DNA from 3 places in the Brevibacillus sp. NPDC058079 genome. Region 2 is predicted to be linked to each of the others. Evidence: riboswitches for the same ligand, from Rfam matches in the RefSeq annotation. Region 2 holds a riboswitch; each other region holds the start of a gene.
What was found. A riboswitch is a leader RNA that binds a small molecule or an ion and turns the genes downstream of it on or off. The one in region 2 is predicted to bind cyclic di-GMP.
Positions count from the first base shown of each region.

Region 1: linked by a shared signal. The riboswitch ahead of ggt (gamma-glutamyltransferase) and the one ahead of ACFVS2_RS23770 (N-acetyltransferase) in region 2 are both predicted to bind cyclic di-GMP.
Region 3: linked by a shared signal. The riboswitch ahead of ACFVS2_RS24450 (methyl-accepting chemotaxis protein) and the one ahead of ACFVS2_RS23770 (N-acetyltransferase) in region 2 are both predicted to bind cyclic di-GMP.

Region 1 covers NZ_JBHVSO010000009.1:224,804-235,005, forward strand. Annotated here, with positions in the region: gene ACFVS2_RS24840 (carbohydrate ABC transporter permease) at 1-814, shown strand, start outside; gene ACFVS2_RS24845 (carbohydrate ABC transporter permease) at 842-1,669, shown strand; gene ACFVS2_RS24850 (ABC transporter substrate-binding protein) at 1,702-3,030, shown strand; gene ACFVS2_RS24855 (glycerophosphodiester phosphodiesterase) at 3,061-3,780, shown strand; gene ACFVS2_RS24860 (methyl-accepting chemotaxis protein) at 3,845-5,833, opposite strand; gene ggt (gamma-glutamyltransferase) at 5,953-7,671, opposite strand; cyclic di-GMP riboswitch class I at 7,853-7,941, opposite strand; gene ACFVS2_RS24870 (SET domain-containing protein) at 8,191-8,808, shown strand; gene ACFVS2_RS24875 (glutamine--tRNA ligase/YqeY domain fusion protein) at 8,888-10,202, shown strand, end outside.
Region 2 covers NZ_JBHVSO010000008.1:308,990-319,191, forward strand. Annotated here, with positions in the region: gene ACFVS2_RS23735 (amino acid ABC transporter permease) at 1-111, opposite strand, end outside; gene ACFVS2_RS23740 (amino acid ABC transporter substrate-binding protein) at 184-960, opposite strand; gene ACFVS2_RS23745 (DNA alkylation repair protein) at 1,122-1,829, opposite strand; gene ACFVS2_RS23750 (hypothetical protein) at 1,954-2,139, opposite strand; gene ACFVS2_RS23755 (DNA alkylation repair protein) at 2,273-3,112, shown strand; gene ACFVS2_RS23760 (Crp/Fnr family transcriptional regulator) at 3,112-3,789, shown strand; gene ACFVS2_RS23765 (peroxiredoxin-like family protein) at 3,874-4,536, shown strand; cyclic di-GMP riboswitch class I at 4,710-4,793, shown strand; gene ACFVS2_RS23770 (N-acetyltransferase) at 4,985-5,539, shown strand; gene ACFVS2_RS23775 (methyl-accepting chemotaxis protein) at 5,532-7,022, shown strand; gene ACFVS2_RS23780 (alpha/beta hydrolase) at 7,144-8,193, shown strand; partial or broken gene ACFVS2_RS34610 (alpha-helical endospore appendage domain-containing protein) at 8,263-8,514, shown strand; gene ACFVS2_RS23785 (YiaA/YiaB family inner membrane protein) at 8,583-8,870, opposite strand; gene yhbH (sporulation protein YhbH) at 8,957-10,114, opposite strand; gene ACFVS2_RS23795 (PrkA family serine protein kinase) at 10,185-10,202, opposite strand, start outside.
Region 3 covers NZ_JBHVSO010000009.1:133,584-143,785, forward strand. Annotated here, with positions in the region: gene ACFVS2_RS24420 (SDR family oxidoreductase) at 1-487, shown strand, start outside; gene ACFVS2_RS24425 (TRAP transporter substrate-binding protein) at 550-1,605, shown strand; gene ACFVS2_RS24430 (TRAP transporter small permease) at 1,670-2,137, shown strand; gene ACFVS2_RS24435 (TRAP transporter large permease) at 2,145-3,419, shown strand; gene ACFVS2_RS24440 (FAD-binding oxidoreductase) at 3,436-4,800, shown strand; gene ACFVS2_RS24445 (formate--tetrahydrofolate ligase) at 4,948-6,576, shown strand; cyclic di-GMP riboswitch class I at 6,715-6,815, shown strand; gene ACFVS2_RS24450 (methyl-accepting chemotaxis protein) at 6,888-8,861, shown strand; gene ACFVS2_RS24455 (transporter substrate-binding domain-containing protein) at 8,979-9,836, shown strand; gene cshA (degradosome RNA helicase CshA) at 10,089-10,202, shown strand, end outside.

The sequences.
Region 1 (10,202 bases), on a different contig from region 2:
CCTGTTCTTCTTTTACCCGATTGGCTCGATCATTTATTTGAGCTTTCAGGACTGGTCATTGATCAATTTGGAGCAAATGGAATGGGTAGGCTTGCAAAACTATCAGGACTTGATGGTAGACGGAGATTTTCATCAAGTATTGGGAAATACCGCGGTCTTTACCATTGCGACAGTGGGGATCGGCCTGACGCTATCCTTCCTGCTCGCACTCTGGCTGAACAAAAAGGCAAAGGTGTACGGCATTATTCAGGCGACTGTTTTCAGTCCTCACATCATTTCGTTGGTATCTGTCTCGATGCTGTGGATGTGGCTGATGGACCCTCAGTTTGGCCTGTTGAACGCAGGACTGGAAGCGGTCGGATTGCCTGCGTATACGTGGCTGACTGACCCAAAAAGCTCCTTGTTGTCACTGATTATCGTCAGCATTTGGAAAGGTGTCGGCTATAACACGCTCATTTTCATCGCAGGCTTGCAAAGCATTCCGGGCGATATATACGAGGCAGCAGCGCTCGATCAATCGCCGTGGTGGCGGACGCTGAGACGGATTACGATACCGATGCTGTCGCCGACGATTTTCTTTTTGCTCATTATCAATACGATCTCATCCTTTCAAGCGTTTGACACGATTGCCATTATGACGCAGGGTGGTCCAATCAATAGTACGAACATGCTTGTCTACTACATTTACGAGCAGGGCATGGACTTCTACAATGGCGGGATTGCTTCGGCTGCCTCTGTCATTTTGCTGATACTGGTAGGGATTTTAACAGCTGTGCATTTTCTGGTGATGTCCAAGCGCGTGCATTATCGTTGATGAACTCGTGATGAAAGGAGGAGCAGCATGTATCGAGTGGTTTTGGCTTCACGCAAGACCGTGGAATGGATTGGGCTTTTGATCGTGGCTTTCCTGTTTGTTTTCCCGTTTCTGTGGATGGCATCGACGGCTTTCAAAACGATGCCAGAGGTCCGGCAATTTCCCCCGACGCTTTTGCCTGAGACGTGGGAGTGGAGCAACTTCGCCCAAGCGTGGGAATCAGGTCCGTTCCTTATGTATACGTGGAACAGTATTCTGGTTGCGGTAGGCATTTTGATCCTCCAATTTTTAACGGCGGTGCCTGCGGCTTACGCTTTCGCACGTTACAAGTTTCCCGGTCGCAATCTGTTGTTTGGTCTTGTCTTGATTGTCTTGATGATTCCCGGACAAGTCATCTTTTTGCCGATTTACGTGCAATTGAGTGGCTGGGGACTCGTCAACACACTATGGTCGCTCATCCTGCCGTACGCAGCTAGTGCATTCGGAATCTTCCTGCTCAGGCAAGCATTCATGCAGGTGCCCGATGAAGTGATCGAGGCAGCACGCCTGGATAATGCGTCCGAATGGAAGATCATGTGGACGATCATGGTGCCGATGGCGAAACCTGTGCTAGTCACTTTTGGACTATTCAGCTTTATTTACCACTGGAACGACTATTTCTGGCCGCTGATTATGACCAACAGTGACGAGGTGCGCACCTTGCCGATCGGAATATCCAGCTTGCACATGTCCGACGGCGGCACATTGTGGAACGTCATGATGGCGGGCAACATGATTCTCATTCTACCGATTCTCGTCATTTTCTTCGTGGCACAACGGCATATTATCAAAGCGTTCATCTATCAATCCAAATAATAAAAGAGAGCTCTTAGGGAGGAAATCAAACCATGTTTTCAATGAAAAAGACTGGTACGATTCTATGTGCATTGACTATCGGTTTGTCAGGAGTATTGGCTGGATGCGGATCATCTGGTAAAGAACAGTCTACAAGTACAGGTAGCACTTCTCAGCCAGCAGCGTCTACAGCAACCAGCGGCCCTGTCCAAATTGATTTCTGGTATGCGTTGGGTGGCGTTCGTGGGAAAACAATTGAGGATATGGTCAAAAAATTCAATGAAACACATAAAGATATTATCGTCAAACCAACCTACCAAGGTGCGTATCAAGAGAACCACTCCAAAGTTCTGGCATCTGTAGCAGCGAGTAACAATCCAGATGTCACGATGGTCGAGATCGCTTCGATCGCAGCATTTGCGGATGCAAAGGTTTTGGAAGATTTGACACCCTACTCGCAAGGGGATGAGAAGAAGTACATTCCTGGTCTTATGAAAAACTCTTATTGGAATGACAAACTGTACGCAGTACCATTTAACCGCTCCACTCCACTGCTGTACATCAACCGTGATATGTTAAAGGAAGCAGGACTTGATTCAAACGGTCCGAAAACATGGGATGAGCTCGTCAGCTTTTCTCAAAAGCTGAGCAAAAAAGAAGGAGACAAAATTACCCGGTACGGCTTCTCGACACCTGTTGATATCTGGTTCTACGAAGCGCTTGTTTTCCAAGGCGGGGGCAACATCCTGAGCGAGAACGGCAAGGAGCTGACGATCAACAACGAAGCAGGAAAAGCACCGCTTGAGCTCTGGTCCAAAATGGTGAAGGAAGGCATCATGAAAAACCCTCCAGGAGAGAACTACAATGCGTGGGATGTAGCAGAGCAAGACTTCCTGAATCAAAAAGTGGGCATGATTTTTACCTCGACAGGTTCCTTGACGGAATTGAAGAAAAATGCCAAATTTGACATGGGTGCAGCTTTCTTGCCAGCCAATAAAACGTTTGGTACGCCAACGGGCGGTGCGAATCTCGTGATGCTGGCGAAGTCGACCGATGCGGAGAAAAAAGCAGCGTGGGAGTTCATGAAGTGGATGACGGATACCAAGCAAACAGTTCCGTGGTCAATCGCTTCCGGTTATATGCCTGTCACGACAGAAGCAATTGATTCGGCTGAAATGAAGGCATTCTACGAAAAAGATCCAAACTTCAAGGTCGCAGTAGAGCAACTGCAATACGGCTATCCTCGTCCAATGGCTCCAGGCTACAAAGAATTGCAGGATGTGATTCAAAAAGAACTACAGCGTGCGATGCTCGGCCAAGCGACTGTAGATGAAGCGATGCAGGCGGCGACGGAAAAAGGCAGCAAGCTTTTGAAAAAATAACAGAATCGAAGCGATAGAGGAGCTGGCGAAATGAACATTTGTATGGCACATCGCGGGTGGTCAGGCAAAGCCCCGGAGAATACAATGACAGCGATTCGACTGGCTTTGGCAGAGCCAGCTATCAAAGCAATGGAAATTGATGTTCAACTGACGCGTGACGGTGTTCCGGTGCTGATTCATGACTTTACGCTGGAACGCACGACCAATGGCCGCGGTCTGGTCATGAATCATACCTTGGCGGAGCTGCGTGAGCTGGATGCAGGGAGCTGGTTTGGCGACAAATTTGCGGGCGAGCGAATCCCTACACTAGAGGAAGTCCTGGTCGCAGTAAAAGGTCGCTGCACGCTAAATATCGAGTTGAAAGCAACAAGTGACATATACCCTGGTATCGCAGAAAAGGTGCTCGCGCTTTTGGAAAAGCATGAGATGAAGCAAGCGGTGCATGTGACTTCATTTGACCATGATTTGATCCGTCACGTCCGCACGCTCGATCAAGAAGTAGAGACAGGCCTGATTGTATATGGCCGCCCTGTACTCATGCTGGAACAGATGGAGGCAGCAGGTGCTACGATTCTCTCCATGGGATATCCGTTCCTGACTCGTGAGCTAACTGTAGCCGCGATCGAAAAAGGCTTCAAAGTCATCGCGTGGACGCTGGATGATCCGAAGCATATCCGCGAAGTCATTTCGTGGCATCCTCAGGTTCAAATTTGCACGAACCATCCTGACCGGATGTGGGAGTTTGTGTAAGCGCAAGCAGGAAAGAGCCGCCGGGCAACATGCCAGGCGGCTTTCCATGTTTTCGTTGTTTGGACTATATCTTGAATTTGCTTACATGCGATTGCAGTTCTTCGGCTATTTTTGCCAGAGAAGTAGCTGATGAATTGACTTCTTCCATAGCTGCCAGCTGTTCTTCTGTAGCGGCCGACACGCTTTGTGTTCCGTCAGCAGAATTCTCCGCTACTCCTTCAATGACACTGACCAATTCTACCACCTGTTTGGTGCCAAAAGACATTTGCTCAGAATAAGCCTTTACTTCTTGAATTTGGCTTGCCACCTGCGTGACAGCATCTTGGATCTGTTCGAAGGACTTGCCTGCATTGTTAACAACCGTAAGTCCAGTGGCGACCTCTTTGGTGCCCTGTTCCATCGAAAGGACAGCCTGGTTTGATTCGAGCTGAATCGTCGTAATCAACAGTTTGATCTGTTGCGCGGATTGCGCGGACTGTTCAGCCAATTTGCGCACTTCGTCTGCCACAACGGCGAATCCGCGCCCCTGTTCACCAGCTCTCGCCGCTTCAATAGCTGCGTTAAGCGCTAACAGATTTGTTTGTTCAGCTATGGCGGTGATGACTTGTACGATTTGTCCGATTTCCTGCGAGCTGTTTCCTAATCGTTTGACGATATCAGCAATGTTACCGACAGTGTTCTCGATCGATTGCATCTGGCTGATAACGACCTGAAGGGCCTGATTGCCTTCCACTGCAATTTGGGAAGCGTCCAAAGCCGATTCGGCAGCTTGCTGTGCATTCGTGGCAACCTGCTGAGCCCCTGTTGATACGCCTTGAATGGCGGTGACACTTTCCTCTACACTCTTCACTTGCTTTTCCGCACCATAAGCTACTTCCTGAATCGTTATTGCGATTTGCTCGGTAGCCTTGCTCGTATGGTCGGCGTTGACCGACAATTCCTCTGCTGAAGAAGCAAGATCTGAAGCTGTATCATTTACTTGTTGAATAATTGTTCGCAGGTTGAGCACCATTGTGTTTACTGATTGGGATAGCTGTCCAACCTCATCCTTGGTTCGAATTTGCAAGGGTTGTACAGTCAGTTCACCCTCGGAAATGCGGTTAGCCACAGAGGCAACTGCCGCAATAGGGCGTGAGATTTGCCGGGAAACAGCGTATGCGATTGCGATCACGACAGCAACAACAACGATGACAATGATCGTAACCATGGTGGTAACGGAGGAAACCGCAGACGTTATGGATTCGACAGGGATATGCAGATACAAACCAAAGTTGGTCTTGGGAATGGGGGAATAGGTGACTACGTATTCCTCGCCATTGTCCGAGTAGCTGTATGAGCCCTTTTCTGTTTTTCCTGATTTAAGGATTTCCATTAATGGTTGCGGCAGAGAGGATTCCTCAAGCGGTTTTCCGATCAGATCCTGGGTAGGATGGTACTGAATCTGGTTCTTGTTATCAACGAGAATCGGATAACCATCGTTGCCTACTTTCAAATTCTTGAGAAATGTAGCTGTGAAGTCATCTACATTGACGAGCCCCGTCAAGACACCAAGCTTCTCATTGTTTTTTGCTTTTACAGGGGAAGCGACGATGATGGAGCGATTGCCGGTTGTCTTCGCAACAAGAACATCGGAGAAGCTGGGTTTGTCCTGCATACCGTCTTTGAAGAATTGGCGCTCGCTTAGATTGATTCCAACGCTTTTGGGGAACGTATCAGCCGTTACTTTTCCATCGCTTGCGATATACGTATTTCCGTCATACAGTTTCATTTCCTCGGTAAACTTGCGGATGAATTCATTTTTTGCCGCTGCATCATCGGATTGAATATCTGAGGTACGGGCTAAAATCTGAATTTCTGTCATACGCCGGTCCAGATATTGATCCATAGCTATGGCCGTACTGGAAGTAAGGTCAACATAGGATGATTTTTGTTTATCAATCAGAATGGATGAAAAGCTGTTCGTGATAAACACCGAAACGGCAGTAAGTGGAATGACGGCCACGATGAGAAACCAAAGGATCATTTTGTTCCTGAGTTTGTTGAACAAAAACATAGGATTGTTCCACTCCTAATCCGTGATTAAGATATTTCTTTCCTTGTGAAAAGCTGTCTACCACCAGGAAATATAATAAAGGTAGACTGCTGAGATTAACTCAGCAGTCTGACAAAATATCAATATCCCATTGCTGCGCCTTCACCGCGAGGGTCAGCACCGCCAAATTTTACATTAGTTTGCGGGTCAATCAGGATTGCGCCGGACTGTCCCATCGTATCGGTATAGGCTGCTTCCAGCTTTTCGACTGGATGTCCACGTTTAATTAACTCGTCCAGGACTTCTTGAGGGATGCGGCTTTCCACCTTGAGATTGTTGGAAGCAGATCCCCAGTTGCGTCCATGCAGCCATCTTGGCGCTTCGATTGCGTCTTGCACGCTGAAACCAAAGTCGATGATACGCGTGACGAGAGCGGCTTGCGTTTGCGGCTGTCCTTCTCCCCCTTGTGTTCCGTAGAGAAGATAAGGCTTGTCCCCTTTAAAGAGCATAGCTGGGTTAATTGTGTGGAAGGTGCGTTTTCCTGGTTCCAAGTGATTGATGTGTTTAGGATCCAAAGAGAAATAGCTTCCGCGGTTTTGCAAAAGGATGCCCGTATCTTTCGCTACGATACCGGAACCCCAGTCAAAATAGTGACTCTGAATGATGGACACTGCATTTCCATCCTTGTCGACGATCCCGAACCAGGTTGTATCGCCTTTTGGATCAAGCGGTTCTACGGATTTGGCGGCTTGTTTCATATCAATGCGCGCTGCTAAATCTTTCCCGTGCTGCTTGGACAACAGCTCATCCACAGGGATATCCACAAAGGCAGGGTCAGTCAGCCATTTATCGCGGTCAGCAAAAGATTGTTTGGTAGCTTCCACAATCGTGTGATAGTAATCGGGTGTTCCTTCACCCATGCTCTTGAGGTCAAAATTGTTCAAAACATTAAGAATAGAGAGCGAAGCCATGCCTTGGGAGTTAGGCGGAACGTTGTACGCTTTATAACCACGGTAGTCTACCGAAATTGGATCTGCCCAAGTGGAGGTGTGCTTCTCAAAATCCTTCAACGTGAGCAATCCACCGTTGGCTTGCATGTCTGCTACGATTTTTTTAGCAACTTCTCCTTTATAAAAACCGTCAGCACCTTTTTTTGCAATGATTCGCAAAGTATTGGCAAGATCCTTTTGTTTGAGAATCTCGCCTGCTGCATAGGGATCGCCGTTGGGCTTCAGGAATGTTTTGCGGAATCCATCAAAACGTTGAAGATTCTTCAAGTCATTGTCAGTTGGATCTGTTGCGTATTTCGTCCAATATACTTGGTTGGGGGAGACTGGATATCCGTTCTGGGCGTATCCAATGGCAGGCTCCAGCAGTCTGTTCCATTGAAGCTTACTGTTGCCCATGCTTTTATGGGCGTAGTTGTACGCCTCCCACCAGCCGGAGACGACACCAGGGACAGTGTTTGCCGATTCATAACCGCGGGACGGGATTTTTTCGTAGCCTTTGTTTTTGTAATAGTCGATGGTTGCTTTTTCGCCTGCACGACCACTGCCGTTCAGCGCCTTCAGCTCTTTTGTTTTGGCATTGTAGATGAGCCAGAAGTTATCTCCGCCAATGGTTGTGTAATGAGGATAGACGACAGCTAATGTGGAAGCGGCTGTAATTGCAGCATCTACTGCATTTCCACCGTCTTCCAATGTCTTCAGGGCCGCAGCCGTAGCCAGATAGTGAGGAGTCGTCACCATTGCGTTCGGTGACATCGATGTTGGACGGTTAGCAGCTTGTGCTCCAGAGAACGTTGATAGCCCGATGACAGCAGTCAGCGCGACGGTCGAGAGTTTCTTCCAGAATGACATTCCTATGAAACCTCCTTCATGATGAATAGAATAATAATTCATTAAACCGGCTATCCGCTGTTGCCTCACCTCCTTTAAAAACTAAAAATACACAAACATACAAAAATAGACAAAAATAGACATTATGAGCGCAAAAAAAGACCAATGATATAGGATCATTGGTCTCGTCCTACATCAATACTTCGGTAGCTGGCAAGCGTGTCCGCTGTTGCGGAGGTAGCCCCTGTAGCTTTGCGTCGCCGGATTTCCCCGGGTATGCCGTTTCGATATCAATGGATGAAGTAGAAAATTGACACATATACTGATTCGATCGTTGTGGGAAAATGTTCCTAAAACTCCGTTTGCCAATAATATAGACTATTTACCATTTGTGGTAAATAAGAAAAAATATTTTAATCCAGAAAAATAGTGAGAAATGTTATGGGGAAGGTTGTTTTTCGCAGACATTCACACACCTCCTGGGGCAAAACTGCTTATGATGATAAAAAGGCACATTCGCCAAGGAGTGAAACAAAGACCATGATGCATCCCGATACAGAATTGCGCTATATCAACGATGAGATCGGGTACGGTGTGTTTGCGACAAAGTTTATCCCAAAAGGAACGATTGTATGGGCACAGGATAATTTGGACCAGGTATTGGACCCTGTATTTGTGGAAAGACTTGACTCATTACGAAAACAGGACGTACAAAAATACTCCTTTAAGAACCAGTTCGGAAAGTACATTCTTTGTTGGGATAAGGCAAGGTACGTGAACCACAGCTTTCATGCGAATTGTGTGCCGACCATGTATGATCTGGAATTGGCTGCACGGGATGTTTTGCCGGGTGAAGAGTTGACTGATGATTATGGGACGTTGAATCTGGATGAACCTTTTGATTGTTTGCCCGAGTCCGACACGGACCGCTCCCGCGTAATGCCCGATGACTTGCTTCGGTATTACCCGCAGTGGGATCGGATTGCTGCGGAAGCATTCCAACGTTTCAATCATGTTGAACAGCCTTTGCTGCATCTGATTTCCCCGAAGCATCTCGAAACGATTCGTGGGATCACGGAGCAGCGCTTAGCCATTGATTCTGTCATTCATCTGTATTGCAGGTCACAATGGCAAACGAGGCAGCAATGGAAGACGTGAGCGGGTCGGTCAACGACCCGATTTTGTTGAACTCTGAGTAGAGAATCAGTATTATGGAATGTAAAGGTGAAGTGAAAGGTTGATTTCATTGGAAAACAAGGTAGCGGCATCCAATTTTATCCGCAATATCATGATTGATGACTTGCAAGAGGGCAAAGTAAAGGAAATCATTACCCGCTTTCCCCCAGAACCGAACGGGTATCTTCATATTGGACATGCAAAAGCAATCTGCCTCAACTTTGAGTTGGCACGTGAATTTTCCGGCAAGGCCAACCTTCGATTTGACGATACCAATCCGGTAAAGGAAGACATCGAATACGTAGAGGCCATCAAAAGGGACGTTCAATGGCTGGGCTTCGAATGGGACGGGTTGTTTTTTGCATCTGATTACTTTGAAGAGATGTACAACCGTGCGGTGCTGTTGATTAAAAAAGGTTTGGCTTACGTAGACGATCTGTCTCCCGAAGACATGCGTAAAATGCGTGGAACATGGACAGAGCCAGGCACAGATAGTCCGTTCCGCAATCGATCTGTGGAGGAAAACCTGGATCTGTTTGCACGGATGCGCCAAGGGGAATTCAAGGACGGAGAAAAGGTGCTGCGTGCGAAAATCGATATGGCTTCTCAGAACTTCAACATGCGTGATCCGGTTCTGTATCGAATCTCCCATGCAACGCATCACAACACGGGAGACAAATGGTGCATCTATCCGATGTACGACTTCGCTCATCCGTTGGAGGATGCCATTGAGGGCGTGACACACTCCCTGTGCTCACTGGAATTCGAAGATCATCGTCCGTTGTATGACTGGGTAGTCCGCGAGTGCGAAATGGAGAAGGTACCACGCCAGTACGAATTTGCTCGCTTGAACCTGACCAACACCGTTATGAGTAAACGCAAGCTGAAACAGCTTGTCGATGAGAATGTAGTAGACGGCTGGGATGACCCGCGCATGCCAACCATCGCAGGCTTCCGTCGTCGCGGCTATACACCAGAAGCGATTCGTACATTCGCTCGTGAAGTAGGGGTAGCGCGCGCTAACAGCACGGTTGACGAGAAAATGCTGGAGTATTTCATCCGTGAGGACCTGAAGCTGAAGGCACCACGTACGATGGCTGTTTTGAATCCGTTGAAGGTCGTCATCACGAACTATCCGGAAGGACAAGTCGAGATGCTTGAAGCGGAGATCAATCCAGAGAACCCAGAGATGGGCAATCGTCAAATTCCGTTCTCCCGCGAAATCTACATTGAGCAGGATGACTTCATGGAAAACCCGCCGAGCAAGTATTTCCGCCTGTTCCCGGGAAATGAAGTGCGTCTGAAGCACGCGTACTTCATTAAGTGCAATGACATCGTGAAGGATGCAGATGGCAACGTGATCGAGATCCATTGCA
Region 2 (10,202 bases):
GAGAAATCCCAATGGGATCGCTGCCAGAATAGCGATGAAGAACAGTAACACCGTCATCTGCGCCCCTTCTAGCATAGGCACGGTAATGGAGATAATATAGTCTAAGCTCATCTGGTATGCTCCTAATCCTTATAATAAAGCGTGGCTTCGCCAATCATTCGGCGAAGCCATCGTATCTTCCGTTTATTTCAACACGCGATTTTCGCCAAACCATTTTTCCGATATTTTAGCTGCTGTTCCATCCTGATTCATGGTATCCAAGGCTTTTTGCAGTTCGTTCAATAACGCCTCGTTCCCTTTTTTGACGCCCACTCCATACTCCTCAGGTGCAAGTGATTCTTCCAACAGCTTAAAGGTTCCAGATTCTTTTGCCATGTAGTAATCGGCTACAATCTGGTCGATGACAACTGCTTCCACGCGACCAATCTTCATATCGCTCAATGCCAGTACATTATCAGGATACTCTGTAATTGATTTGACCTGATTTTTCATGTCACTTGCATTGACAGCGTCAGCTGCGGAAGACAGCTTTTGCAAACCAATTCCTTTACCGGCCAAGTCTGACAGCTTGGTCAAGTTGCTATTTGCCATCGTAACAACTACTTGCGCGTTTTTCAGATAAGGCTTGGTAAAGAGAACCTTCTCTTTTCTCTCATCTGTAATCGTATATCCATTCCAGATCAAGTCGATACGACCGCTATTTAGTTCAGATTCTTTTGCGCTCCAATCGATAGGTTGAAACTCGACTTGTTTGCCCATCTTTTCGCCGGCTGCACGCGCATAATCAATATCAAAACCGACTAGCTCATTTTTCTCATCCCGGAATCCCATTGGTGCAAACTTATCATCAACTCCGATAATCAGCTTGTTCGCGTCAGCGCCAGTCTTTGCGCTGGAACAGCCCACTACCAATGAAACCATCGCACTCAATAACAATGACATCCATGCTATTTTCTTCATCGTGATGATCCCCCTCGTTTTCCCTACTCTATATTTTACTCTGATAAAGTGGTAATACGTTAACAAGGTATCATGATAGCACATTAGCAAGGAATAGTCGATACTTTAGTAAACAAAAGCACCTTAGAAATATACGCCAAATGAATGAGTAAAATGCCCGACTAGCAGATGCACGTCTTTTTCTTTTTTCCGACACTCCCGCGTTCCTCTATCTTTTTGATATACTCCGTAGCCAACGGAACCTTGCACGCTGTCTGTCCGACGTCCACATGCACTTTGCCAATTTCTGTGGCCACTTCCAACGCTTCCTGATGAAGTTCCGGTACATATGCTCCTACTGAAATAACGAATTGATTCATGGTGTACCGTACGCGATTTTGTTCCTGGTGAATCGTCTCCTTCACTCTCATAAGGAGCCGCTTGATTTCTTCTTTATCTAGCTGTTCATCGGGAATAATCGACAAGTAGTTCGAATACGTATTCCACCCACATGTGGCTACCATCTCTTCTTTTGACTCGATCCATTCTCGTGCCAACTCCATGGCAAAAGGGCTCTCAGCGGCTACACTCGCAACCGTATATTCGGCGGGCGCGTACCAAGACGCTTCCTTGACCCAAGCCTGCAGCCGCTCTTTTGTCATGCTCTTTGGGTCAACCGTCAATCCTGCCAAGTACATGGCGTCGTAGTTTCCCGTATCGTACAGCGCCTGGACGAGCTGCTGATCACGCTTTACCTCCTTGACCAGCTTTTTCATATCGCCGACTCGCACGCCAAACAAAGGCTCTTTCGCCCCATGCCGCAATAACGTTTTTTTCGTCTGCTCTGTCCCCATCGCTTCGAGCTTCTGCATGACTTCTTCCAGCGTCATCTTGCCACCCTCCTTTTTCTTCTATTAAATAGGATAACCAGCAGCGCTACCTCCAACACGAAAAAGCCCTCCACATTCAAAGGAGAGCTTTTTCGTATCGGAGCTTGACGCCCTTTTCCTATCCTTACGCCTGATTGCGTACTTTGATATACGAAACATTTCTGACGTTGATGACAACATCATCATACTGGAGCCATCCGTCGCTTTGATTAGCGACCATTTGAATGATCTCTTCCGGTTCCGTCGATTCGATGCTAATCGTTTCACCGCCTCCGGAAAAGTAAAATTGAATCACTTTTACTTCCTTCATAAAATCCCCTCCTATTCCTTCTAGTTATCGGATAGTTGGAAAATTTTTGTTACGGGTGATTTTTATGTATACTTTTGTTGCAGCTATTCCGTTTTGAATGTCTATCATTTCAGTGAAAAGGGGTTTGGTGAAAATGCCGGATTCGGTACACACGAGAAAAGGAGCAGTTAAAGCCTCGCTCATCCCTGAAAATGTATTAGCACTCCTTTATGCTGGAGAATTAGAAAGCGTCAATTTGACTGAATGGCAGGCTGTGGATCATATTCATCTGTTACGAAGCGTTCTGCCTCATGTTCAATTAGATGCGCATGTCTCTCCACTTGTTGATCAATTAGAAGAAACGGGATCTACGAGCGGAATGAAGGCTATCCGTCTGATTGGACAAGAACTACTTGCGATCTTACACAAATCGGGTGAACCCATAGCTACGTCTCCCGTTTTCCTATCGTTGGCTACCCACAAGTCAGACAGTGTACGTTGTTGGAGTGCCTATATCATTGGCTTGGACAACACCTTATCGGTCGAAGAAAAACTAAGGCAAATAAGAAAATTTGCGGCAAATCATCATTTTGGAGTGAGAGAGATCGCATGGATGGCGATTCGAGATTCTCTCGTGCATGAACTGAACCATTCCATTCAACTTCTGAGCGAATGGGTACTAGATACCGACGAAAATATTCGCCGCTTTGCGGTAGAGGCCACACGCCCACGAGGTGTCTGGTGTAAACATATTGACGCATTGAAAAATGAGCCTGCTCGCTGCCTGCCTTTGCTCACGCCAGTGAAGTCAGATCCATCTAAATATGTTCAAGATTCTGTAGGGAATTGGTTGAACGATGCGAGTAAATCACAACCAAGCTGGGTGATACAGCTTTGTGACGAGTGGCTAAGCATCTCTGATTCAAAGGAAACGAAAAGAATTGTAACCAAAGCGAAAAGAACCATCCTGAAGACCCAAACCGAAAAGAAATGATGAACCGAATCACATATTTATCCCAATTTTATTTGTTGAATTCATTATCCGAGGAAAGTTTGCGCTTAATCGATCAATTAACCTCCTTAACCCCTTTCCCCAAAAATACGTGCACTCAAACACCAGAAACTTTTTCAGAGGGCTTCTACTTCATCAAAGAGGGGAAAGTACGTTTATATAAAGTAAATCGGGATGGTCGGCAGTTTACATTTGATATCCTTGGGGAAGGCAATGTGTTTGGAGAAGTGGATTTGCTCTCATTAGGTACACGGGAGATGTATATAGAAACCATCGAAGACTGCCTCATTTGTAAAATGAGCAAAGCAAAATTTGAGAGCTACATAATCGAACACCCGCAACTGATGATGAAGATCATGAGGCTCATTAGCGATAGAATGGTTTCGATCAGCCAAGCAGCCGAAAATCTTGCCCTTCTCCCTTTACAAGATCGCATTATTTCCACGTTAGTAAGGCTTGCCGACCAATTTGGCAATCCTAACAGTTCTGCGTTTCAACAAATTGAGTTACCTCTTTCCCATCAAGAGCTCGCCCATTTTGTCGGGGCATCCAGGGAAGCTGTGACGGTAGCATTACGTGCTTTAGCAAGAGAAGAACTAATTCAAACAGGCTTTAAAACCATTTCCATTCATCGGGACAACATTTTAAAGAAGATGTAATCCAGTTTACATCTTTCCCTCCAAAAGAAAGATATCGTAAAGCTATGGCTTCTACTATTCTTTCGAAAAAGAGGGGAACGACATATGGATAAACCACATTTTCAGAGCCTGCGCGAAGAGCTAGATTATACAACCATTCAAATAGCAGACTTCCTCACTCGTGAAGTAACAGATTCATTTACAAGATCAATCGAGGAGCTGAGGATCTCTGGACAGGCAAAGGGCTTACCGATTGGTTCGATGGCGCCTGATTTCACATTGAACGATCACACTGGCAAGACCATTACCTTGTCGGAAGAAATCGTAAAGGGTCCCATCGTCCTCACGTTTTTCCGTGGATCATGGTGCCCCTACTGCAATTTGGAGCTGCAAGCATACCAAAAACAGATCGATACGATAGCCTCTCTGGGTGCCCAATTGTTTGCCATTAGCCCACAATCTCCTGCACACTCTCTTACTATGCAAGAGAAAAACGGACTGAGCTTTCCCGTGTTATGCGATACCAATAACCAGGTAGCAGAAAAATATAAACTCAAATTCAGACTGCCTGATTCTTTACAGGATACCTACCGATCATTGGATATTGATCTCAAGCATTTTAATAGTGACGATTCTTGGACGCTCCCCATTCCTGCTACTTATATCCTCGACAACCAGAGCGTAATCCGGTTAGCATGCTTAGATCCAGATTACAAAAAGCGAATGGAGCCAACTGAAGTTTTAGACATTCTGCGTACCCTAACCTAACGCCTATATAACGAAGAACCAGTTGATACCACAACTGGTTTTTTGTACGTCTAAGCTTTATAAACAATTAGTTTCTTTTCCCTACCAAAACTTGACAAAGATATATCTTTTGGCTTATATTTTGCATGATTATATCTAGCAAAATTCGACACACTTTTACAAGTTTTGCTAAAAAATGCAAAAGGCAAAGTCATCGAAAGGTGGCGACGCAAAACCACGGGTCTACAGTCTTTGACCATGATAGCCGGGTTGCCATCATCTTGAGACCATTTTTTTTGATGTTGGTAGCTTCGGTTGTTCCATTTCAATGGAACGGCCTTTTTTTGTGTTTCGTTTTTTGAAAGGAGGATGAAAGCACTTTCATTTTCGTAACGGATGGAAAAACATAACTTTTGAGACGTCAAACATACACAACACGGTAATCAGAAAATGATGGAGTGGGGAAGTTATGTACAAACAAGTAGAAACCGTACAAGAGTTAGCAAAATTTCATGAAATCAAAGAAACAGTATGGACAAGCATGGGCTTCGAGATGGAGTACGCGAAAGAAGGCTCCGCACAATTCCTCTTAATTGCCGAAGACGGTGAAGCAGGTGGAACATTTGAAATGACGCCCTTTTCCGAATCAAATGCTTATATGAAATCACTTTTTCAGGATGTTGTTACAGAAGATATGAAAGTAATGGAGGTAGACAGTCTTGCTGTTTTGCCGAAATACCGTGGACAACTAGGGCAAAAAGGAATTTGCTTGATGATAGATTACGCTGAAAAGCATGATTATACCCACGCAATTGGGGTAGCAGATCCGACTTTTTTTTCGTTCATTAACAAGAAGTATCAAGTAAAAGCGACTCAAACCAAAGATATCGTCTTTTACAAAGGGGCCGATGCTATTCCGACCCTCTTTCATCTAAAAGATGTCTATGACAATAAGCACGATCCGAAATATTCCTGGTACAATTCGTCGTCATCCAACCAAGTAAAAGTCGAGGTAGGTGGGTAACATGGATAACATTGATAACATTGATCTATTGAGAAGAAGAAACAATTGGGTCGTAATCGTATTTGCAAGTATTATTACGGTTGTTCAGGTCTTAAACCTTTTTCTAGGCGTATCGTACACATTCGTTTTCACGATACTGGGTATTTTGTATGGTGTGCTGGCACCTTTTACTTACATCTCCAATCGCCCGAGCTTCCGTGAAAAAGCAGCGCCCTTCATGAAGTTTTTCAACTTCGCCGTAATCGGGATCTTCATGTTCATCGTAGTTGGACTAGACCCGCATATGATCAATATCATGACCATTATGTTCTTTGTAGCAGTCATGGGGATTTATCAAGACCGACTCATCAATATTTTGACGATTGTATCGACATTGGGTATTGTCTCTTACTACTTCCTGACACAGAGAGAAACGATTTTCCATTCGACTAACAATCTTGATCTGATGTACTTCCTGCTTACCTTCTGCTTCGTCTCTGTCACGAGCATGATGCATGCTGTATTCAATAACAAGCTGCAAGAGGAAAGTGAGCAACAAAAGCAAGAAGCGATTGCCTCGAAGGAATCTTTGCAACGTGTTCTGGATCAAATCAATGAATCACTCACCTCTATGCAAGACTATCAAGAGAATTTGAACCAGGTGACGGACGGCGTGAATGTTCGAGCAGTCGAAACCGTCGCTTCCCTGCAAGACATTATGGAGTCCTTTACGGTCCAGACCAGCAATACGGACGAGCTGCGTCGGGAAATGAGCTCGACGAATCTGCAAGTTGAGGATATGACTCGCTCTGTTACAGAGATGCATGAGTACGTAGAATCGACCAAAGAAGCCACTAGCGAGAGCGGCAAACGCATTGGCAACATCGGCAATGACTTTGAACGATTCATCACGGACATCCAAGGTACGAACCAACTGATTCAAGAGCTCAATAAAGAAACCGAATCGATTGGGAAAATCATTCAAACCATTTCCGAGATTTCTGCACAAACCAATCTGTTGGCACTCAATGCCACGATTGAAGCGTCTCGCGCAGGCGAACACGGCCGAGGATTTGCTGTCGTAGCAGATGAAGTACGCAAGCTGGCTGAATCCTCCAAGCTATCCTCTGAGTCGATCTCGAGCCTGCTGATGACCATTCGCGAAAAAATGAAGCTGGTATCGGATATGATTTCCGAGTCACAGACTTCTTTTGAGAAAAATAGCGAGGGCATCCTCGAAGTGCAAGAAATGTTCACCAATGTAGACAACTACATGCAAAACTTTGCGGATAAAACGAAAAACCTGCAAGAGTTCATCATCCATGTTCACAGCATGATTCAGGAAGTCGGCGCAAAAGTAGAAGTCAACGCAGATATTACCGACAAGAACAAAGAGAGCCTGGAAGAAGTGCTTGTTCTCGTTTCTGAGCAAAAAGACGAAGTCGTTAAGGTTTCTGGCGGCTTTGAAAAAATCGAACAACAGATGCGTGGTCTCCATATGTAACCTTCCTGCAACCGCCTTTCACGGGCGGTTGTTTTCTTTTCTCATTTTGTAACTGAATAGATATATAATGTAAATATTCTGATATTTATGTTCTTTTACAATGAAAGGAGGCACATCATTGATGGATGCACGAATCGAAACAAAAACGATTCAAACAGATCGATTGCTTGTTTCCCACCTGACAGCAGGCGTACCGGAAGGAGAACCGCTTCTCCTCATTCACGGCAATGCATCAGCCAACTTGTTCTGGGATGATACCATTGCGGCTCTATGTGACCAGTACCGTGTGTATGCACCTGATATGCGTGGCTATGGAGCAAGTGAAGCATTGCCTATCGATGCAACACGCGGTTTGCGAGACTGGTCGGATGACCTTCATTCGTTTATTCGGGCATTGGACTTGCCAACACCTATCCATCTTGCCGGCTGGTCTTTGGGTGGAGGGATCGTGATGCAGTTTGCCATCGATCACCCGCAGGAAGTCCGCTCCCTGATTCTAATCGCCCCCATGTCCCCTTACGGCTTTGGTGGAACCAAGGATATAGCTGGCACCCCTTGCTACAGCAGCTTTTCAGGCTCGGGTGGAGGAGCCGTCAACTCCGAGTTGGTTAAAAGGATAGCAGCCAAAGATATGAGTAATGAATCTCCCTCCAGTCCTCGCAATGTCATGAATCAGCTTTATTTCAAGCCCCCGTTCCAAGTCGGCCCAGAGCAGGAAGACCGTTATGTGAGCGCGATACTCTCTACGAGAACGGGAGAAGACTTTTACCCTGGTGCTTTTGAATACGTAAACGATTGGCCCGGTGTTGCTCCTGGGACGACAGGGATTACGAATGCGATTTCTCCCAAATACGTAAATTTGTCCGGTATTGTCCAGATTGAGCCGAAGTGTCCGATTTTATGGATTCGCGGTGCGGATGATGCCATTATCTCGGATCAGTCACTTGCTGATTTCGGTACGCTGGGCAAGCTTGGCTATGTCCCCGGATGGCCAGGGGAAGACGACTATCCCCCGCAGCCAATGGTCTCCCAAATTCGTGACGTGCTCGAACAGTATCAACGCGCTGGGGGTTCCTATCAGGAGATTGTCATGGAACATGTGGGGCATGCTCCACACATCGAGAAAGCAGCGGAGTTTATAGAGCTCATTCGAAAAACCGTCAGGGCATGACCCTGACGGTTTTCTTTTGCGAATCATTGGTTCCGCCGATAGCTGCATCCCCGTCCAATTTTGACCAGATTGGGTGAACATCCAATCAGCCTTACTCGTGAGAATGCCATTACATTACTTTTAGCCTCGATCGCTTTAGAAGAATTGGGGCTCGGTCATATCGTCAATGCGGAAGCAGAAAAGATTCAGTATGCACTCGGAACGATGCCAGGATTTACTCAGCCTGTATCGCTCAGTGATTTATTACTACTGAATACGAGTGTTCAAAATATGCTACAGACAGTCATTCAAAAAGAGATGCTGCTCTGCGATACTCTAACGAGAATACTAGACTCCGAAGTTTCTACAGGGTCAACTGGATTAACCGGACCACCCATATGTAAACAGGGCTATTTCGGCGTATCTTTCTCCGCTTTCGATACCTTCAAATTAAATTCTCTTTCCTGTTCCTCGATAATCGCTCGATCCTCTGCATTATCTCTCACTACTTTTTGCGTCAAAATCGATCCAACTGCTACCAGAAGCATACATGCGATATAATACCCCTTTTCGTGCAGCTGAAGACCTGTTGCATTGTATAAACCGATGGAAAATAGCAGTACACCTGCGCCCAATGTAAAGTATGCCAAGAAAGTGAAGGCTCCCGTGTTGCGCATCCGATGCTTTTGTGGATACATAGTAACATCCCTCACATTTTGTTCATGTGGCTCATGCAAGCAAATATAAGTCAACCGGACGATTTCTCGCCCGGTTGCCTCTATGATTACTTCACAGCTTCCTTCTTGCCAAAGAAAGTACGCAATGCCTTATATACCTCGCCCTTTTCCCGAATGACACAATGCATGAATTTCGGCTCTTTGATGTGGCGATATGCTGACATGAGGGTTGAATGACGATTATACTGATTCACTTCGCCATAGCCGAACATGTTGCATCTCTCCATGAGCTCTTTTACCAGCTTTACGCAACGCTCATTGTCAGACGTGAGGTTGTCGCCATCGGAAAAATGGAACGGGTAAATGTTGTACTGCGATGTTGGGTAGCGGCTATCGATGATCTCCAACGCTTTCTTGTAGGCAGAGGAGCAGATCGTCCCCCCGCTTTCCCCTTTCGAGAAAAAGGTGTCCTCCGTTACTTCCTTCGCATCCGTATGATGGGCAATGAAGACGATCTCGACTTTTTCGTACTTGGTGCGCAGAAAACGTACCATCCAGAAGAAGAAGCTGCGGGCGATATACTTTTCAAACACGCCCATCGATCCGGAAGTATCCATCATCGCAATAATGACAGCATTGGAATGTGGCTTGATGATCTCTTCCCACGTCTTGAAGCGCAGGTCATCATCGGTGATCCCCAGCTCCATATCACTGTAGCCTGCCAGCGCATTTCGGCGGATGGCTGCGATCAGCGTACGTTTTTTATCAATGTTGCCCATCAAGCCTTTTTTCCTGACATCATTGAACCGAGTCTCTTCCACGACGATTTGTTCCTCGTCTTTTTGTTGAAGGTTCGGCAGCTCCAGCTCGGCGAAAAGCATCTCCTGCAATTCTTCTACGCTGATTTCAGCCTCGTAGTAGTCTACACCTGGCTGATCACCCGCTCCCTGACCTTTTCCTGGCCCTTGTGCCGGATCGCCGTCACGGGCTACGACATCGCCTACTTTACTATTTCCTTTACCTTGACCGCCATGTTTTCCCTTTTGGAAGTTAAAACGCAATCGGTATTCATCCAGGGAGCGAATAGGGATCTTAATAACTTCCCGACCATTCGACATGATGATGTTTTCTTCGCTGACGAGATCGGGCAGATTTTTTTTGATCGCTTCTTTCACTTTTTCCTGGTGTCGATTTTGGTCCTGGTACCCTTTGCGGTGCAGCGACCAGTCTTCCCGGGAGACAATGAACGATGATTCATCTTTCATGCCGTCTCCTCCTAGCAACTGGCGCAATCTGCGCCGAATATGACGTGCTCCTCATGTCGCCAAAGTTCCGTCATCTGTTCAACAGGCT
Region 3 (10,202 bases), on a different contig from region 2:
AGCGTTTACACCCATTGAGGAGCTGACCTTGGAGCAGTGGGATCGCATCATGTCTGTGAACACGAAGTCGATCTTTTTGACGACAAGGCATGCGGTTCCCTACATGAAGGAGAAGGGGAAAGGCAGCATCATCAATATCGCTTCGATTGCCGGGATCAGAGCCCGTCCGGGGTTGAATGCGTACTGCGCGTCCAAAGGGGCAGCTATCATGTTGAGCAAAGCACTGGCGATTGAGCTCGCTCCTTTTCAAATCCGGGTCAATGTCATCAATCCAGGGCCGGCAGAGACACCGATGCTGGGTAAGTTTATCAATGGAGATGAAGCGGAAGTAGAGGCCGGGAAAAAAGATATTTTCATCAGCAGTGTTCCATTGGGCATGTTGATTCAGCCGGAGGATATCGCGCATGCGGCTCTCTATTTGGGTTCTGATCTATCCAAAATTGTCACGGGCGAGGTCATGAATGTAGACGGTGGAAGAGGGATCTAGTAAAATGAACTAAATTTTCATATTATTTAAAAAACAAAAGAATCAACAGGGGGTACTATCGCATGTTTCGGAAGAAGGGGAGCTTCGTGCTAGCGAGCATCATGTCTGTGTCATTATTTCTGGCGGCGTGCGGAGGAGGAGGCGGTCAACAGACTGCTCCGCCTGCGGGACAAGCTGGGGGGACTGAAGCGCCGAAAAGTGACGGCCAAAGCTATGTATTCAAAGCAGGGCATTCACTGACGGAAGATCATCCATACCATTTGGCATTGAAAAAAATGGCTGAGGATGTCGACAAGCGCTCGAACGGAAAAGTGAAAATCGAGGTGTATCCGCTGAGCCAGCTAGGAGCGGAGCGTGAATTGACAGAGGCGCTGACCTTTGGAACGGCGGATATGTCGATTACCTCGACTGCGCCCGTAATGAACTTCCATCCGAAGCTGGGCGTGCTTGATCTCCCGTTCTTGTTTGATAGCCGTGAGCAGGCGTACAAGGTACTCGACGGACAAGTCGGGCAGGACATCCTCAAGGATTTGGAAAACGCCAATCTGGTCGGGCTGGCTTGGGCTGAAAACGGCTTCCGCCATATTACGAACGGTTCGAAGGTGATCAAGAAGCCGGAAGATGTGGCAGGGTTGAAGATACGCACGCAGGAAAACCCGATTCATCTGGCTGCATTCGAAGCATTGGGAGCGAAGCCGACCCCAATGGCTTGGACAGAGGCGCTGACGGCGCTGCAACAAGGAGTCGTCGATGCCCAGGAAAATCCGGCGATTGTCGCACAGACCTACAAGCTATATGAATCTAAGCAAACACAAATGGCCTTGACCGGGCATGTCTACTCAGCGGCGATGATCTTGTTCAGCAAGCCTGTATGGGATAAGCTCCCGGCAGATGTCCAGCAACTTCTTGCCGAGGAAGCAAAAAAAGCAGGTCAGTACGAGCGCGAGTTGATGATCAAGATGGAAGAAGAGGCCATTTCCAATATTAAAGCAAAAGGTGTAGTCATTACCGAGGATGTTGATAAGCAAGCTTTCCGCGATGTGATGAAGCCTGTCTATGACAAATTTTCCGGGCAGTTTGGCAAAGAGCTGGTGGATCAAATTGTAAATACAAAATAAACGGCAGAAGGGAGATGAGCCACTCTGGCTTTTCTCCCCTTTTTCCTGCGAAAGGAGATTGTGTGTGGGCAACCTTGTTTCCAAAATAAACAGCATCCTTCGTTTTTTCATCATTGCCCTTCTGGCTATTATGGTGATCGCTGTCTTCTTGCAGGTGCTTTTCCGTTTTTTGCTCGACCAGCCCTTGGCATGGACGGAGGAATTGGCTCGGTATTTGCTAATCTGGATCACGTTTCTGGGATCAGCGTACGCGATGTCGATCAAAGCACACATCGGTACAGAATACATTCAAAAGTACTTGTCGCCTCGCATGAACAAGGTGGTGCTGGTTATTGCCGCTTTGTGTAGTCTGCTTTTCTTTCTCGTCATGGTTCAGCAAGGCTACTTGTTATCTACGAGAAGCATGACGCAAACCTCACCCACTCTGCTCGTTCCCATGGGCTATGTATACATGGTGATTCCGGTCAGCGGTGCCTTACTCATCATGAACGTGATCCATGTGACATGGAAAGACATTACCGGGAAGGAGTGACCAGATTGTGGGTACGATTTTGTTTGTAACACTGTTGGTGCTCCTGATCCTGAACGTACCGATTGGGGTGGCACTGGGGTTATCTGTCGTTGTCGTGTTTATGCTGGAGGGAAACATCCCTCTTCTGGTTGTCATTCAGAAGATGTTCAACGGGACAGATTCCTTCCCACTGATGGCGATCCCGTTTTTCCTCTTGGCAGGAAAGCTAATGGAAACAGGTGGAATCTCGGCTAGGCTGATTCGTTTTGCGAATACGATTGTCGGGAACCTTCCGGGTGGATTGGCAATCGTGGCGGTCATGGGTTGTACTTTTTTTGCAGCGATATCGGGTTCTTCTGCTGCGACAACGGCAGCCGTAGGGGGAATTTTGATCCCGCACATGGTCAAAAAAGGGTATAATGTCCGGTTTTCTGCGGCCTTGCATGCAACAGGCGGAACAATCGGTGTCATGATTCCTCCGAGCGTGCCAATGGTTTTGTACGGAGTAGCAGCGAGTGCCTCGATTAGCGACTTGTTTATTGCTGGGATTGGACCGGGGATTCTCGTAGCGATCTCGCTGATCCTGTACTCGTATTGGATCAGTAAGAAAAACAACTGGGGTGGCGGAGAGAAGCATACGTCTAAAGAGATATGGGAGGCATTCAAGGACGCTATTTTGGCGATCCTCATGCCGATCATTATTCTTGGCGGTATATACGGAGCTGTCTTTACTCCGACAGAAGCAGCAGTGGTAGCCGTGATTTACGGTCTGGTTGTCGGGCTTTTCGTCTACCGGGAGATCAAGTGGAAGGACCTGGGGGAAATATTCGCGGGCTCTGCCAGCATGACAGCGGTCATCATGCTTATTATTGCGACCGCCAATGCATTTGGTTATCTGATGACGAGGGAAAACATCCCGCAGGAAATTGCGCAATTCATGCTGGGGATTACCGACAGCACGATCATTACGTTGCTCATTATTAACATCTTGCTGCTGATTTTGGGGACGTTCATGGAAACGGCGGTTACGATCATTCTCCTGACACCGATCCTGCTGCCGATCACGAATTCTTTGAGCATTGATCCGGTGCTATTCGGGGTGATCATGGTCGTCAACTCCGCGATCGGTATGCTGACCCCACCTGTTGGGATCAATTTGTTGGTAGCAGGAAATATTGCGAAGCTCCAGAATACGGAGATTGAGCGAGCGGTGATCCCGTTTTTGGTCATCATGATCGTCGACTTGATGCTCATCACTTACATTCCTGAAATCAGCTTATTCCTTGTTAACTTGAGCAAGTAACGGAGGGGGAACCAACGTGGATTACAAGCAAGCGTTAGTGGGACTGCTGGGGGAAGAACGAGTATCGACCAACCCCACTATACTGGAGCACCACAGTCATGATGAATCGTACCATACCCCGCATCTTCCGGATGTGGTCGTATTTCCGCAGACGGCAGAGGAAGTCAGTCAAATCATGAAGCTGGCCAACGAAAAGCGCATTGCGGTAACGCCGTTTGGCATGGGGACCAGTCTGGAAGGCCACGCGATTCCATATTCGGGCGGAATTAGCATGGATTTTTCCTTGATGAACCAAGTGCTGGAGGTGCGACCGAAGGATTTCCTCGTGAGAGTCCAGCCCGGTGTGACGCGCACTCAGCTCAATAAAGAATTGAAAAAGCATGGTTTGTTTTTCTCCGTCGATCCTGGCGCGGACGCGACTCTGGGTGGGATGGCTGCTACAAACGCTAGCGGAACAACCTCTGTCCGCTATGGCGTAATGCGTGATCAGGTGCGCGATCTGGAAGTGGTGACGGCGGACGGACGTATCATCCGTACAGGGAGCATGACAGCCAAATCCTCTTCAGGCTACCATCTTACTGGGCTGTTTGTCGGGTCGGAGGGAACGCTTGGTGTATTCACAGAGCTGACCTTGCGTGTTTACGGCATCCCTGAGGCGACAACGGCGGCGCGTGCCAGCTTCCCTTCCGTGCAGGATGCTGTCGATACCGTCGTGGATATTCTCGGAGCGGGTATTCAAGTAGCGCGAATCGAGCTGGTTGATGAACGTTCCATCCAACAAGTGAATCTGTACAAAGAAACGAGCTACCCGGAAGCACCGACGCTGTTTATCGAGTTCCACGGCAGTGAACAAGGGCTCGCGTATGATATCGACTTTGCGCAGAACATCGCCGATGGACATGGCTGCACGCAGTTTCTTTTTGAAACTGATTCGAAGGCGCGGACGCAGCTCTGGGATGCTCGTCATAACCTGGCGTATGCCTTCCTGCACAAATCCCCCGGGAAAAAGCTGATGGTGACAGATGTTTGCTTGCCGATTTCCGAACTGGCAGGAGCAGTTGTGGACGCGCGGCAAGCCATTGATCGCGCTGGGCTGGATGGAGCGATTGCAGGCCATGTCGGGGATGGGAACTATCACGCTATCCTGATGATCGACCTGAATGACCCCGAAGAAGTGGCGCGTGCCGAGGAAGTAAATGCCCATCTGGTGGAATACGCATTGAGTCGGGGAGGAACCTGCACCGGAGAACATGGTGTGGGTGTGGGGAAAATCAAATACCAGCGCAAGGAACACGGAGAAGCACTGGACGTTATGAAAGCCATGAAGCATGTGCTGGACCCGAACGGTATTTTGAATCCGGGAAAAATTTTCGAGAAATAACAGAGAGCCTGCATTCTGAACGTTTGTCGGAATGTGGGCTTTTTCTTTTGCGTAATGTGTCGAAGAGGAGAGGAGAAAAAGGAAAAATGCAGAATGTAGAAGATTGGTAACTGGTGCATTACATTCTGGTGTGGCAGGGAGGCAAGCATGAAGTCTATTGTTGAAATTGCCAAGATTGCAGGTATCGAAGAACAGCATTTGGAGCTATACGGAAAGTATAAGGCCAAACTATCAGATGAGCTATGGGAGCAAGTGAAGGATCGCCCTGATGGCAAACTGATTCTTGTTACAGCGATGAACCCTAACCCGGCGGGAGCAGGCAAGACGCTTACGACGATTGGTCTGTCACAAGCATTAAATTATCTCGGGAAGAAAACAATTGCAGCGCTTCGCGAGCCGTCCTTGGGTCCTTGCATGGGGATCAAAGGAGGCGCAACCGGAAGTGGCCAAGCACAAATTCTCCCGGCTGATGAAATTAACCTGCATTTTACAGGGGACATTCATGCGATTACAGCTGCTCATAACTTGTTGGCAGCGATGATCGACAATCATATTTTCCATGGCAATCCGCGTGGGCTCAATCCAAAGAAAATCGTCTGGAAACGGGCAATGGACATGAACGACCGCGCACTGCGTAACATCGTTGTTGGTCTGGGTGACGGCAATGGAATGACGCGTGAGGATGGCTTCATGATTACGACCGCGTCGGAAATCATGGCGATTTTATGCTTGAGTGAGAATCTAGCAGACTTGCGCGAGCGGTTGAACCATATCATTATTGGTTACGATTTTGATGATCAGCCAGTACGGGCAGAAGAAATCAACGCGGTCGATGCGATGTGCGTTCTCTTGAAGGAAGCGATCAAGCCCAATCTCGTACAGACAATCGAGGGAACTCCAGTCATTATTCACGGCGGACCTTTTGCCAATATCGCGCATGGGTGCAGCAGCGTGATCGGAACCAAGATGGCCTTGAAGCTGGCGGATTACGTGGTAACAGAGGCGGGCTTTGGTGCGGATCTGGGAGCAGAGAAGTTTTTTGACATCAAGTGTAGAAAAGCAGGTCTGACTCCATCGGCTGCTGTCGTGGTCATTACGGTTCGTTCGTTGAAATACAACGGCGGCGTAAAAGTACCTGACCTCGCAGTGGAGAACTTGTCTGCTCTGGAAAAAGGCTTCGAAAACGTCAAGCGCCATCTGGAAAACCTGGAGAAGTTCGGTGTGCCAGCAGTGGTGGCTATCAATCATTTTGCGACGGATACCCAAGCAGAGGTCGATGCCGTAATTGCGCTGTGCCAAGCGGCCGGAGCCGAAGCGGCGCTGTCCAAAGTATGGGCAGAAGGAGGAGCTGGCGGTGTCGAGCTAGCTGAAAAAGTGACTCGTGCAGCAGAGCGTCCTTCATCCTTCCGATTCTTGTATGAGGAAGACCTCAGCATAAAAGACAAGATTGAAACAGTCGTGAAAGAAGTATACCGTGGATCAGGGGTTGTCTTTTCGCCGCTTGCATTGAAAACGATGCAAAAGGTAGAAGAAATGGGCATGTCCCATCTGCCTGTGTGCATGGCGAAAACACCGTACTCCTTTACGGATCGCGCTGATCTGTTGGGGGCACCTGTTGACTTCACGATTCAAGTGAGCGAAGTGCGCATATCAGCAGGAGCTGGTTTTATCGTCGCACTGACCGGAAGCTTGGTTACGATGCCAGGCCTCCCGAAAAAGCCGGCTGCGGAATCGTTATATGTAGACGAGGATGGGCAAGTGATCGGATTAAGCTAATCAAAAAAGTTTGACAAAACGCTGACAACTGTAAAAGGTTGTCAGCTTTTTTTCCATTTCGAGGTTTATTAGCGGAAAGTTATGGGAAATGAAAGGTGAGATTGAAAAAAAGTGGACTTAAATTGAAAAAACAACAAGGAATGACAAAGGCAAACCTGCTGAAAGGTAGGGACGCAAAGCCACGGGTCTAAGGACGGAAGTCAAATGACTTTCGCAGCTAGGACAGCCGGGTTGCCATACCGTAGTCATGATGGGCTGTCGGTGGGCAGTCTTTTTTTTGTTGAAAAAAGAGAAGGGAGAAGTGATTCGGTATGAGAAATAGTTTGAAGAATAAGCTAATTATCGTTTTGTGCCTGCTGTTGGTTATTAGTTTGGGTACGGTTTGCGGTGCAAGCTATTGGAGTGCTTCCAATCTTTTAGCAGACAGTCTGGACAAAGAAGCTGAGTTGTCAGCTAGCAATCTCTCGATTCGTATCGATGGTTTCTTTCAAGAAAAAATTGAGATTGTAAGTACGATCGGAGGGTTGATGTCGGCTGATCAAAATGTCGAATTCGACCTGAAACTCATTCAAGAAGCCCAAAAGAAAAACCCTGAGTTTGAGACGTTCTTCTTTTCGCATGACTTAAGTGGTAAGAAAGTGATCAATTTCATGGGAGAAGTGACCGACATCTCGGATCGTCCGCATATTAAGGAAGCTAGTAAAGGGGAAGGGAAGGTTGTTGTCTCCGAGCCAGTCATTTCGAAGCGGACAGGGAATAACATCGTGACCCTTGTCGTTCCATTGATGAAGGACAATCGTCAATACGGTTATATCGGTTCTACTATTCCTATTAATGAAATCCAAAAAAAGGTGTCCGAGGAGAAATTTGGAGAATTCGGCTACGCCTTTTTAGTAAGCAAAACAGGAACATTTATTTATCATCCGAATAGCGAGTACATTCTGAAGGAATCGATTCTCGACTTGGGGATTCTTGAGCTTCAGACTGCTTTCGAAGATATCAAGCAAGGGAATCATGGAATCGCCCAATATATATACGAGAATACAGAGCGATTTGCTTCCTATTCTCCTACCAGTTTGAACTGGGGCGTATACATCACTGCACCTGTAGCGGAGCTGCATGCGCCTGTCGATCAACTGTCAGTCCGATTGATGGTTATTTCCCTCATCGTGTTGGCAATTGGGGTTCTCCTCGTTTATTTCTTAGCTGTACGCATGGTGAAACCAATTGAGCGTCTGAATCACGCAGTAAATGTAGTGGCGCAGGGGAACTTGAGAGAGACCGTAACGGTTGATGGAAAAGACGAGATTGCCGTTCTGTCCCGTGACTTTAACCAGACCGTATCGCACTTGAAAAATTTGATCGAAGACGTATCTCTGTCATCTGATCAAGTACAGCAGTTTAGTCAGGAAGTATCCGAAGGCATTAAACAAGCGACGGAAAACATCAACCAAATCGGTTTGTCTATTGCACAGATTTCTGAGGGAGCAGAGGCGCAAGCCACCAGCTCGCAGGATGTCGCGTTGTCTATGAATGACATGGCAGCAGGCATCGTGAAAATCGCGGAGACGTCTGCATATGTTTCAGAGGCTGCCCAGATAGCAACAGAGCAGGCAGAACAAGGAACTGCTGTGGTAGAGCAGGCAGTTCTCCAGATGGGAAGCATTGGCGAGGGAACATCGAAGGCGACAGTAGCCATCGAGCAGCTCAACAATCGTTCCAAAGAAATCGAAGGCATTCTCGATACGATCAGTCAGTTGACCTCGCAAATCAATTTGCTTGCCTTGAACGCTTCGATTGAGGCAGCACGTGCCGGCGAGCATGGACGTGGGTTTGCTGTCGTTGCCGGAGAGGTGAAAAAACTGGCGAACCAATCCGAAGAATCCGCATCCAAAATCGCGATGCTGATCGGGGAAATCCAGCAGGATACTCATCATGCGGTAGAGGTCATGACCGCGGGCAACCAAAACGCACAGCAAGGTATTCAACTGGTTGAAGAGGTTCGTGAAATCTTCGGGCATATTTTGGAATCTTCCCGTAACGTTGCCGCGCACATTTTGGAAGTATCCGCAGCATCTGAACAAATGTCAGCAGGCTCCCAACAGGTGAGTGCTTCTGTAGATGAAATGCATAGCATTGCGAAACATGCTTCACTCGACGCGCAAACGGTGGCAAAGGCAACCGAAGAGCAGCTTCAAGCCATCCAGGAAATTGGCCAGTCTGTCGAGCGTTTGAACGCAGTGGCAGAAGAATTACAACAAGGAATCGGCAGGTTTACTGTGTAGGAGGCAGCTCAACAGGTTGTAAGTCCTCTTTCTTTGAAAGGGGGGATGCCATTAAGGGATGATGGAGTTTGTTTCTGATAACTAAATTCATTACCGTTTAACAGGAGGAGAAACCAGATGAAAAAATTTACAAAAACAATCTTGGCGAGCACACTCGCTGCAACAATGCTCATGACATCAGGAACAGGTGCTTTTGCCGCAACAGCGGTTAAGCCTGTCACAACCGTAGCTGCTGAAACTGCTAAAAAACCGCAAGCGAAGAAGTTTGAATCCCGTTTGGATGAAATCATCGCGAGAGGCTACATCCTCGTAGGTACTCCGGGGGACTACAAACCGTTTACATATTTGAATCCGAAAACAAACCAATTCGAAGGTTACGATATCGATGCGATGAAAGAATTCGCAAAAAGCCTGGGAGTAGAGGCTCGTTTTGTCCAAACCTCTTGGCCGACACTGATGGACGATCTCTTGGCAAATAAATTCGATATTGCTGTCGGAGGCGTTACGCGCAACACAGACCGCCAGAAAAAAGCACACATGAGCGATCCTTATATTATGTTCGGTAAAGCTCCGCTCATTCGTGCAGAAGACAAAGACAAGTACAAGAGTGTAGCAGACATCAACAAGCCAGAGGTGCGCATTGGTGTGAATCCAGGTGGCACCAACGAAAAATTCGTTCGTGAGCATCTGACAAAAGCAACTGTAACGGTTGAACAAAACAACCTCGACATTCCTGGTCTGGTAGCAAGCGGTAAGTACGATGTGATGATCACAGATACGCTGGAAGCGATTGTGTATTCCAAAGCAGATTCCCGCCTGTATCCAGCTCTGACCGACAACCCGTTCACAAAGAGTGAAAAAGCGTACATGATCCATCGCGGAGACACCATCTTCGCTAACTACCTGGATCTGTGGATGGACGAGATGAAACTGCAAGGAATGTTCGATGAGCTTTACAACAAATGGGTAAAATAATTCCATGACAGACAAGCAGCCCAGTCCTGGGCTGCTTTCTTTTTTTTACAAACTGAATCAGCACAAATTGGGACGATTTGGGTATATATGCAGTTTGCTTTTTCAAGCATTGCATGGTACGATTACAGCTATGTTCTTTAGGGTGCTACGTACAATCGGGGATAAAAGGGCATGTTCCGGATCGTAAGGAATAGTGCCCTTTTTTATGAGAATTTTATATATGAAGGTATTGATAAAGGAGACTGACATTCATTGGCGACTTTTAATGATTTTGGCTTACATCACTCCATTGTTAGAGCTTTGAGCAATATGGGCTTCGAAGAGGCTACAGCGATTCAGGATCAAACCGTTCCAGTAGCGTTGCAA